DNA from 2 places in the Mesorhizobium sp. W016 genome. Region 1 is predicted to be linked to the other one. Evidence: riboswitches for the same ligand, from Rfam matches in the RefSeq annotation. Region 1 holds a riboswitch; the other holds the start of a gene.
What was found. Region 1 has a riboswitch for S-adenosylmethionine ahead of ACYG9V_RS08590 (O-succinylhomoserine sulfhydrylase). Riboswitches for the same ligand answer to the same signal wherever they lie in the genome.

Region 1 (4,412 bases):
TTCTTGCGCTCCTCGGTGATGCTCATCGAGGCGATGATGGCGTCGAACTTTTTCGCCTGCAGCGCCGGGATGATGCCGTCCCAGTCCTGGGTGACGATCTCGCACTCGACCTTCATCTGCGCACACAGCGCATTGGCAATGTCGATGTCGAAGCCCTCGATCTTGCCGTCCGCGGTGATGGTGTTGAAGGGCGGATAAGCGCCCTCGGTGCCGATCTTCAATTTCTCCTGCGCCTCAGCCAGCGAGCCGGCCGATATCACCAGCATGGCAGCGCCCGCTGCCGATATGATCCATCTTGAAATCTGCATTTTGGTTCCCCTTGCGCGCCGTTCTCTTGCCGGCCACCGAAAGGCAGCCAAGCATGGTGAGGCAGCGCAGGCAAGTATTTTGCCTGACGGTGATCGAAGGTTCAGCCGGCGGGGCGGAAATGCTTGGAGAGCTTGAGGCCTTGCGCCTGGTAATTCGAGCCGAGATCGGTGCCGTAAAGCGCCTGCGGCCGCTTCAGCATGTGTTCGTAGACCAGCCGGCCGACGATCTGGCCGTGGTCGAGGATGAACGGCACTTCGTGGCTGCGCACTTCGAGCACCGCCCGGCTGCCGGTGCCGCCTGAGGCCGAATGGCCGAAGCCCGGATCGAAGAAGCCGGCATAGTGAACACGGAATTCGCCAACCAGCGGATCGAAGGGCGTCATCTCGGCGGCGTAGAGCGGCGGCACGTGCACGGCTTCGCGGCTGACCAGGATGTAGAACTCGTCCGGGTCGAGCACCAGTTCGCCGGCGCCGCTCTTATAGAGCGGCTCCCAGAAATCGACGGCATCCTGGGCGGCGCGCTTGTCGACATCGACCAAGCCGGTGTGATGCTTGCCGCGATAGCCGACCAGGCCGTTCTGGTCGCCGTCAAGATCGATCGACAGCGCAATGCCGCCGCCGGAAATGTTGGGCGGCTCGGTCGCCACCAGCATCTCGGCGCGGTGCAATTCGTTCAGTTCTGCCTCCGACAACAGCGCGTTGCCGGTGCGAAAGCGGATCTGCGACAGCCTCGATCCGGCGCGTACGACGATCGGGAAGGTGCGCGGACTGACTTCGAGATAAAGCGGCCCGTGATAGCCGGGGGCGATCTTGTCGAACTCATGGCCGCGATCGGTCATCACCCGGGTGAAGATGTCGAGCCGGCCGGTCGAGCTCTTCGGGTTGGCCGAGGCCGACACGTTTGCGGGCAGCGCCAGGCGTTCGAGCAGCGGCACGATGTAGACGCAGCCGGTTTCCAGCACCGCGCCCTCGGCGAGACTGAACTCATGCAATTTCAGCCGGTGAAGCTTGTCGGCCACCAGATGATCGGGACCCGGCAGGAAGGAGGCGCGCACGCGAAAAGCCTTGTCGCCGAGCCTGAGATCGAGGCTCGCCGGCTGCACCTGGTCGACATCGAGCGCGCGCGGCGACTTCAGCGCGCCGGACTGAAACAGCGCGGAAATGTCCTGATCGGGAAGAATGCCTGTCTGCCGCAAAAGGCTGGCTCCGCTCCAAGGTCGGTCTCTTTGTGGCAGGTTCTTGCCGCAAAACCGCTGGATATTATTGCGGAACCTGCCTGGTACAAACCTCTTAATGAAGCCGGCAATTGACGCAAGCGCAGGTGAGGTCTAAAGGGTCGTTATCCCGTGGTGATTTGGCCGGTCGGCTTGCAGCCACGTTAAACAAGTCGCTAAAGGACCGTCGGGCCGCAAGGCCATATGGACCGGTTGCGACTTTCGCGGCCGGTTTTTTTGTGTCTGGAACAAAAGCGATGAGCACCAAGAAGCGTAACTGGAAACCTCAGACCGCACTCGTGCACGGGGGAACGCTGCGTTCCCAGTTCGGCGAGACGTCCGAAGCGATGTACCTCACCCAAGGCTATGTCTACGAGACGGCGCAGGCTGCCGAGGCCCGTTTCAAGGGCGAGGAGCCGGGCTTCATCTATTCGCGCTATGCCAACCCTACCGTCGACATGTTCGAAAAGCGCATGTGCGCGCTGGAGGGTGCCGAAGATGCGCGCGCCACGGCGTCCGGCATGGCTGCGGTGACGGCAGCGCTCCTGTGCAGCGCCAAGGCCGGCGACCATATCGTTGCGGCGCGCGCGCTGTTCGGCTCCTGCCGCTGGGTGGTGGAGACGCTGGCGCCGAAATATGGCATCGAGGCAACGCTGGTCGACGGCACCGACATCGCCAACTGGGAAAAGGCGGTGCGGCCGAACACGAAACTGTTCTTCCTGGAAAGCCCGACCAATCCGACGCTGGAAGTGGTCGACATCGCAGCGGTGGCGGCGCTCGCCACCTCGATCGGCGCCAGGCTGATCGTCGACAATGTCTTTGCCACGCCCTTGCAGCAGAAGCCCTTGCAGCTCGGCGCCCATATCGTCGTCTACTCCGCGACCAAGCACATTGACGGCCAGGGACGCTGTCTCGGCGGCATCATCCTGTCGGACAAGAAATGGATCGACGAGAATTTGCACGACTATTTCCGCCACACCGGCCCGAGCCTGTCGCCGTTCAACGCCTGGACGCTGCTCAAGGGCCTGGAGACGCTGCCGGTTCGGGTGCGCCAGCAGACGGAAAGCGCGGCCAAGATCGCGGATTTCCTGGCAGGACGGCCGGAAATCGCCCGCGTCATCTATCCCGGCCGCGCCGACCACCCGCAGGCCGACATCGTCAAGAAGCAGATGACGGGCGGATCGACGCTGATCTGCCTCGACGTGAAGGGCGGCAAGCAGGCGGCCTTCGCCTTGCAGAACGCGCTCGACATCGTGCTGATCTCCAACAATCTCGGCGACGCCAAGAGCCTGATCACCCATCCGGCGACCACCACGCACAAGAACCTCAGCGACGAAGCTCGCGCCGAGCTTGGCATCGGGCCGGGAACGCTCAGGCTGTCGGTCGGTCTTGAGGATACGGACGATCTGCTGGAGGACGTTGCGCAGGCGCTGAAGGCAGCCGGGTAGGCCGCGAGGCGTCACGCTCCCGACGAAGCCTCTTCCAGCTCGGCCGTCTTGGTGCCGATGATCATGGTGTTGCCGCGCCAATCGACGGCGCCGCTCAGCCAGCCGCGCGCCCAGATGGCGGGAAGCATCATGTCGCGGACCATCATCGCCGGGACCATGCGCAGCGACAGATGCCAGCCCTTGGCCGCGGCCAGCGCGCATTCGGGAATGTAGGCCGCCGCCAGCACGGCCAACACCGTGGCCGGCAGGCTGATGCCGGCACTTGCTGCCGCCACCAGCGCCAACGCCAACGGCACGGCGACGCCGGTCAGGATCTCGGGTGCGAAAAACAGCGGGAAAGTGACGCGGCGCAACCGCGCCCAGCGCGCCTGACGCGACCAGATGTCGGCAAGTCGGCGCTGCCCCAGTGGTTGCTCGAAAGGCGAGGCAACGAGATTGACGCGCAGGCCCAGTCCGTTGACCAGCTTGGTTGCAGCAGCATCCTCGGCGATCTCGGCGGCCAGCGCGCGGATACCGCCATTGGTATCGAGCATCGGCTTGTTCCACAGCATGCTCTTGCCCTGGGCAAAGCCGAGGCCAAGCGCCTCGCCGGCATATTGCCAGCGCGCCTGCAGCGTGTTGAGGAACGCGCATTCGACCTCGGCCCAGAAGCCTTCCGGCCGCGAGCCGATCGGCGTCGAGCAGATAAGCCCGGTATTGGTCCGCCAGGCCGCCATCAGGTGCTGGACGTAATCCCTAGGCATCAGCACGTTGGAATCCGCCAGAATAACCCAATGATTGCGCGCCGCTTCCCAGCCCTTGACGCAGTTGTTGAGCTTCGGGTTGCTGCTGACGCGGTCGTCGCCGATCAGCAGCCGGGCCGGCACGTTGGGAAACAGGACGATCGCCCTGTTTATCAGTTTGACGACGGGATCGTCGGCGTGAGCGACGCAGAAGATCAGTTCGTAGCGCGGCCAGTCGAGCGAGAAGGCTCGCTGCAGCGTCTCTTGTGTGAACGGCTCCACGCCGCGCGACGGCACGACGATCGAGACCGGTGGCTGCTCGTTGGACGGCGGGGGGATGAGACGGCGCGCTTGCAGTTTCGACGAAGCAAGCAGGATGCTGGCGAGATTGGAAAGAAGCAAAGCGGAGGAGGCGAAGGCGGCTGTGAGAGCTGGTTCCATCGAGATCTGGTCACTCCGGAAAGGCCGCTCGCGGCTGCTTTGTCAGTCGACAGATGGGCCTTGAGTCGCCGGCAAGGTTTGCGCACACCAACATTGTCATGTGTCACTTAAATGACATTGTTTGTCGGCACCTCCGCTTTGAGGCTGGCAGGACATGCCGTTGTGCGCGTATCAAACCGCATAGCGCGACAAATGTTCCTTGCCGCGCAACCGGAGCAGCCCATGTATCGCGCCGTCACGCGCAACATCGAAGTGCAGGTCAGACCGTTCTACCTGGAG
Region 2 (4,412 bases), 1.6 Mb from region 1:
ACCGATGCCTTCGTGGCGGTGACCGGCGGCGCCGCGGGAAGCTGGTGGCATGACCGGTCCGCCGGATGCGTGCGCCACATCGCGGCGCCGAAGATCAAGGCGGTCGACACGCTTGCCGCCGGCGACGTCTTCCACGGCGCCTTTGCTGTCGCGTTGGCGGAAACCATGCCGATCGAGCAGGCGTTGCGCTTTGCCAGCGCGGCGGCCGCGCTCAAATGCCAGCGCTTCGGCGGCCGGCTGGGGGCGCCAAACAGGGACGAGGCAATGGCCATGGTCGCGGCGACATGGCCCGCTTGAGGAGACTTAGCTCTTCGCCGGATGTTCCACCGCCTGGCGGCCAAAATCCGGCACGTCGATGTCCTGGCCGGCCTCGATGATCGAACGGCGAACGGCCCGGGTGCGGGTGAACAGGTCGAACAGCTTGTCGCCGTCGCCCCAGCGGATCGCCCGCTGCAGCGAGGCGAGGTCCTCTGAAAAGCGCGCCAGCATTTCCAGGATGGCATCCTTGTTGTGCAGGCACACGTCGCGCCACATGGTCGGGTCGGAGGCGGCCAGACGGGTGAAGTCGCGGAAACCGGAAGCCGAATATTTGATCACTTCCGACTTGGTCACCGATTCCAGATCGTCGGCGGTGCCGACGATGTTGTAGGCGATGATATGCGGAAGATGCGAAACGATGGCCAGCGTCATATCATGATGCTGCGGGTCCATCGTGTCGATGTTGGAGCCGCAGCGCCGCCAGAACTCCGAAAGCTTTTCCAGCGCCGCCGGATCGGTGCCGGGCAGCGGCGTGAAGATGCACCAACGGTTTTCGAACAGCTCGGCGAAACCCGCATCCGGGCCCGATTTCTCCGTACCCGCCAGTGGATGTCCCGGAATGAAGTGCACGCCGTCCGGCACATAGGGCTGCATTTGCGCAATGACGGAGGCCTTGGTCGAACCGACATCGGTGAGGATGGCGCCTTTTTTCAGCGCCGCTGCGATCTCTTGCGCCACCTCGCCCGACGACCCCACTGGCACCGAGACGATGATCAGGTCGGCGTCGCGGACCGCTTCCCTGGCGTCGGTGGTGTAGCTCTCGCCAAGACCGAGCTCCTTCGCCCGCGCCAGCGTGGCCGGGCTGCGCGTCGCGATGGCGACATGGCGGGCCAGGCCCTCGCGGCGGATGATGCGGGCCAGCGACGAGCCGATCAGGCCGATGCCGACCAGCGCGATCTTTTCAAACATCGGTGCTGTCATTGTTTCAGCTTTTCAGGAATGTCGTGAGGGCATCGATGACGCCGCGATTTGCTTCTTCGGTGCCGACGCTCATGCGCAGCGCATTGGGAAAGCCATAGCCGGTAACGCGCCGCAATATATAGCCGCGCTGGGTGAGGTAATCGTCCGCCGCCTCAGCCGAATGCCTCTTGTCGTCGGGAAAGTGGATGAGGACGAAATTGCCGACGCTGGGCGTCACGCGCAGCCCAAGCTTCGTCAGTTCTTCATTCAGCCAGGTAAGCCAGGTCTCGTTGTGCAACGAACTGCGCTCGACATGGGCGCGGTCGCGGATGGCGGCAATGCCGGCCTCGATCGCTGTTGCGTTAACGTTGAAAGGGCCGCGGATGCGGTTGATGGCATCGACGATGTGCAGTGGGCCATACATCCAGCCGATGCGCGCGCCGCCAAGGCCAAGCTTGGAGAAGGTGCGGGTCATGACCACATTCTGTGCGCTGCCCGCCAGCTCGATGCCGGCCTCATAGTCATTGCGCCTGACATATTCGGCATAGGCCGCGTCCAGCACCAGAAGCACGTTGCCCGGGAGCGCGGAATGCAGGCGGCGGACCTCCTGGAACGGCAGATAGGTTCCGGTCGGATTGTTGGGATTGGCGAGGAAGATGATTTTGGTCCGCGGCGTCACCGCGGCCAGGATCGCGTCGACGTCGGCGCGTTCCTCGGTTTCCTTCACAGCAACCGGCTTGGCCCCCGCCGACTGAATGTAGATCTTGTAGACCATGAAGGCATGTTCGGTAAAAATCGCCTCATCGCCTGGCGCAAGATAGGTCTGCGCCAGCAGGCCAAGTATCTCGTCAGAACCGTTGGAGCAGATGATGTTTGCCGGGTTGAGGCCATGCACCTCGGCGATCGCCTCGCGCAGCCGGCGGGCGGTGCCATCGGGATAGACATCGAGCTTGGCAGCCACTTCACGCGCGGCCTCGATCGCCTTCGGCGACGGGCCGAGCGGGTTCTCGTTCGACGATAGTTTATGGACCTTGGCGACGCCGGCCGGTGCTGTGCTCTTGCCCGGCACATAGGCGTCGATGTCCATAATGCCCGCGCGGGGCGTCGGTCGTGCCTTTTCCGCTGTCTTGTCCATGTCGCAAATCCATCGAGAATGCCTCCGTCCGGAGGCCGCAGCGGAAATACAAGCCGTAGCCGCGAATGTCGAGAGGCGGGCAATAGCTGGCCGTTGACGCCGGGCCGCACGAGTTCTAGAAGAACGCAACAGTTCCGTGGTGATTTGGCCGGTCGGCTTGCAGCCACGTTAAACAACTCGCTAAAGGGCCGTTTGCGTGACGTAACCGGCTTTGCGATCGCATTGCCGGTTTTTTATTGCCTGACGGCGGGCAAGGAGAGTCACATGGCCGCGCTCCGCGCTACAAAAACCAACAACGAGGCCGACAACCCGTCGAGCCCTGTGTTGCGTTTTGGCCCTGACAAGCCGCTGAAGCTTGACGCCGGCACGCTTTTGTCGCCGTTCCAGATCGCCTACCAGACATATGGCGCCCTCAACGATGCCCGCACCAACGCCATCCTGGTCTGCCACGCGCTGACCGGCGACCAGCATGTCGCCAGCACCAATCCGGTGACCGGCAAGCCCGGCTGGTGGGAAGTGCTGATCGGTCCCGGCAAGATCATCGACACCAACCGCTTCTTCGTCATTTGCTCCAACGTCATCGGCGGCTGCCTCGGCTCCACCGGTCCGGCCTCGACCAATCCCGCCACCGGCAAGCCCTACGGCCTCGACCTGCCAATCATCACCATCCGCGACATGGTGCGGGCGCAACTGATGCTGGTCGACCATTTCGGCATCGAAAAGCTGTTTTGCGTGCTCGGCGGCTCGATGGGCGGCATGCAGGTGCTGGAATGGGCGTCATGCTATTCCGAGCGCGTCTTCTCGGCCCTGCCGATCGCCACAGGCGCACGCCATTCCTCGCAGAACATCGCCTTCCACGAGGTCGGCCGCCAGGCTGTCATGGCTGATCCGGACTGGCATGGCGGCAAATATTTCGAGCACGGCAAGCGCCCGGAAAAGGGGCTCGCCGTGGCGCGCATGGCCGCCCACATCACCTATCTGTCGGAAGCCGCCCTGCATCGGAAATTCGGCCGCAATCTGCAGGACCGCGAAGCGCTGACCTTCGGTTTCGACGCAGATTTCCAGATCGAAAGCTATCTGCGCCACCAGGGCATGACATTCGTCGACCGCTTCGACGCCAACTCCTACCTCTACATGACCCGTTCGATGGATTATTTCGACCTCGCCGCCGACCATGGCGGCCGGTTGGCAGATGCCTTTGCCGGGACCAAGACCCGCTTCTGCCTGGTGTCCTTCACCTCGGACTGGCTGTTCCCGACCGAGGAGAGCCGCTCGATCGTGCATGCGCTCAACGCCGCCGGCGCCTCCGTCTCCTTCGTCGAGATCGACACCGACCGCGGCCATGATGCCTTCCTGCTCGATGAACCCGAACTGTTTGCCGCCATCAAGGGCTTCATCGGCTCGGCGGCCCGCGCAAGGGGGCTCGCCTCATGAGCGTCAATGGCAGCCAGCGCGTCGACCTCGAAGTCGTGGCCAACCTGATACCGCCGCAGTCGCGGGTGCTCGATGTCGGCTCCGGCGACGGCCTGCTGCTCGAACTCCTGCAGGAGACCAAGCAGGTCGACGGCCGCGGGCTGGAGCTGTCACAGCGCGGCGTCAATGAATGCGTGGCGCGCGGTCTCTCGGTCATCCAGGGCGATGCCGATACCGACCTCGAATTCTATCCGGACAAGGGTTTTGACTTCGTCGTCCTGTCTCAGACGCTGCAGGCGACCCGCAACCCGAAGCTGGTGCTCGACGAGCTGCTGCGAATCGGCAACCGCGCCATCGTCTCCTTCCCCAATTTCGGCCACTGGCGGGTGCGGCTGTCGCTGTTCGTCAATGGCCGGATGCCGGTGACCGCGGACCTGCCCTATTCCTGGTACGACACGCCCAACATCCATTTCTGCACCATCCGCGACTTCGTCAATCTGGTCGAGGAACTCGGCGCTTCGGTCGAGAAAGCCACCGCGCTCGACGGCAACGGCCAGAAGATCGGCCTGTCGATGCCATGGTGGTTCTGGAATTTCTTCGGCCAGCAAGCGGTGTTCTTGCTGAAGCGGTAGTTTGCCCCTATTCC

Region 2: it holds a riboswitch for S-adenosylmethionine, as region 1 does, so the genes downstream of both, metX (homoserine O-acetyltransferase MetX) here and ACYG9V_RS08590 (O-succinylhomoserine sulfhydrylase) in region 1, are expected to answer to the same signal.

What each region holds. Positions count from the first base shown of each region.
Region 1 covers NZ_JBTTIF010000002.1:1,686,944-1,691,355, reverse strand. Annotated here, with positions in the region: gene ACYG9V_RS08600 (ABC transporter substrate-binding protein) at 1-308, opposite strand, end outside; gene ACYG9V_RS08595 (2'-deoxycytidine 5'-triphosphate deaminase) at 410-1,504, opposite strand; SAM riboswitch at 1,645-1,722, shown strand; gene ACYG9V_RS08590 (O-succinylhomoserine sulfhydrylase) at 1,780-2,970, shown strand; gene ACYG9V_RS08585 (ceramide glucosyltransferase) at 2,982-4,133, opposite strand; gene apaG (Co2+/Mg2+ efflux protein ApaG) at 4,356-4,412, shown strand, end outside.
Region 2 covers NZ_JBTTIF010000002.1:97,436-101,847, forward strand. Annotated here, with positions in the region: gene ACYG9V_RS00785 (sugar kinase) at 1-297, shown strand, start outside; gene ACYG9V_RS00790 (prephenate/arogenate dehydrogenase family protein) at 304-1,239, opposite strand; gene hisC (histidinol-phosphate transaminase) at 1,244-2,353, opposite strand; SAM riboswitch at 2,480-2,557, shown strand; gene metX (homoserine O-acetyltransferase MetX) at 2,618-3,787, shown strand; gene metW (methionine biosynthesis protein MetW) at 3,784-4,398, shown strand; gene ACYG9V_RS00810 (DUF1330 domain-containing protein) at 4,406-4,412, opposite strand, start outside.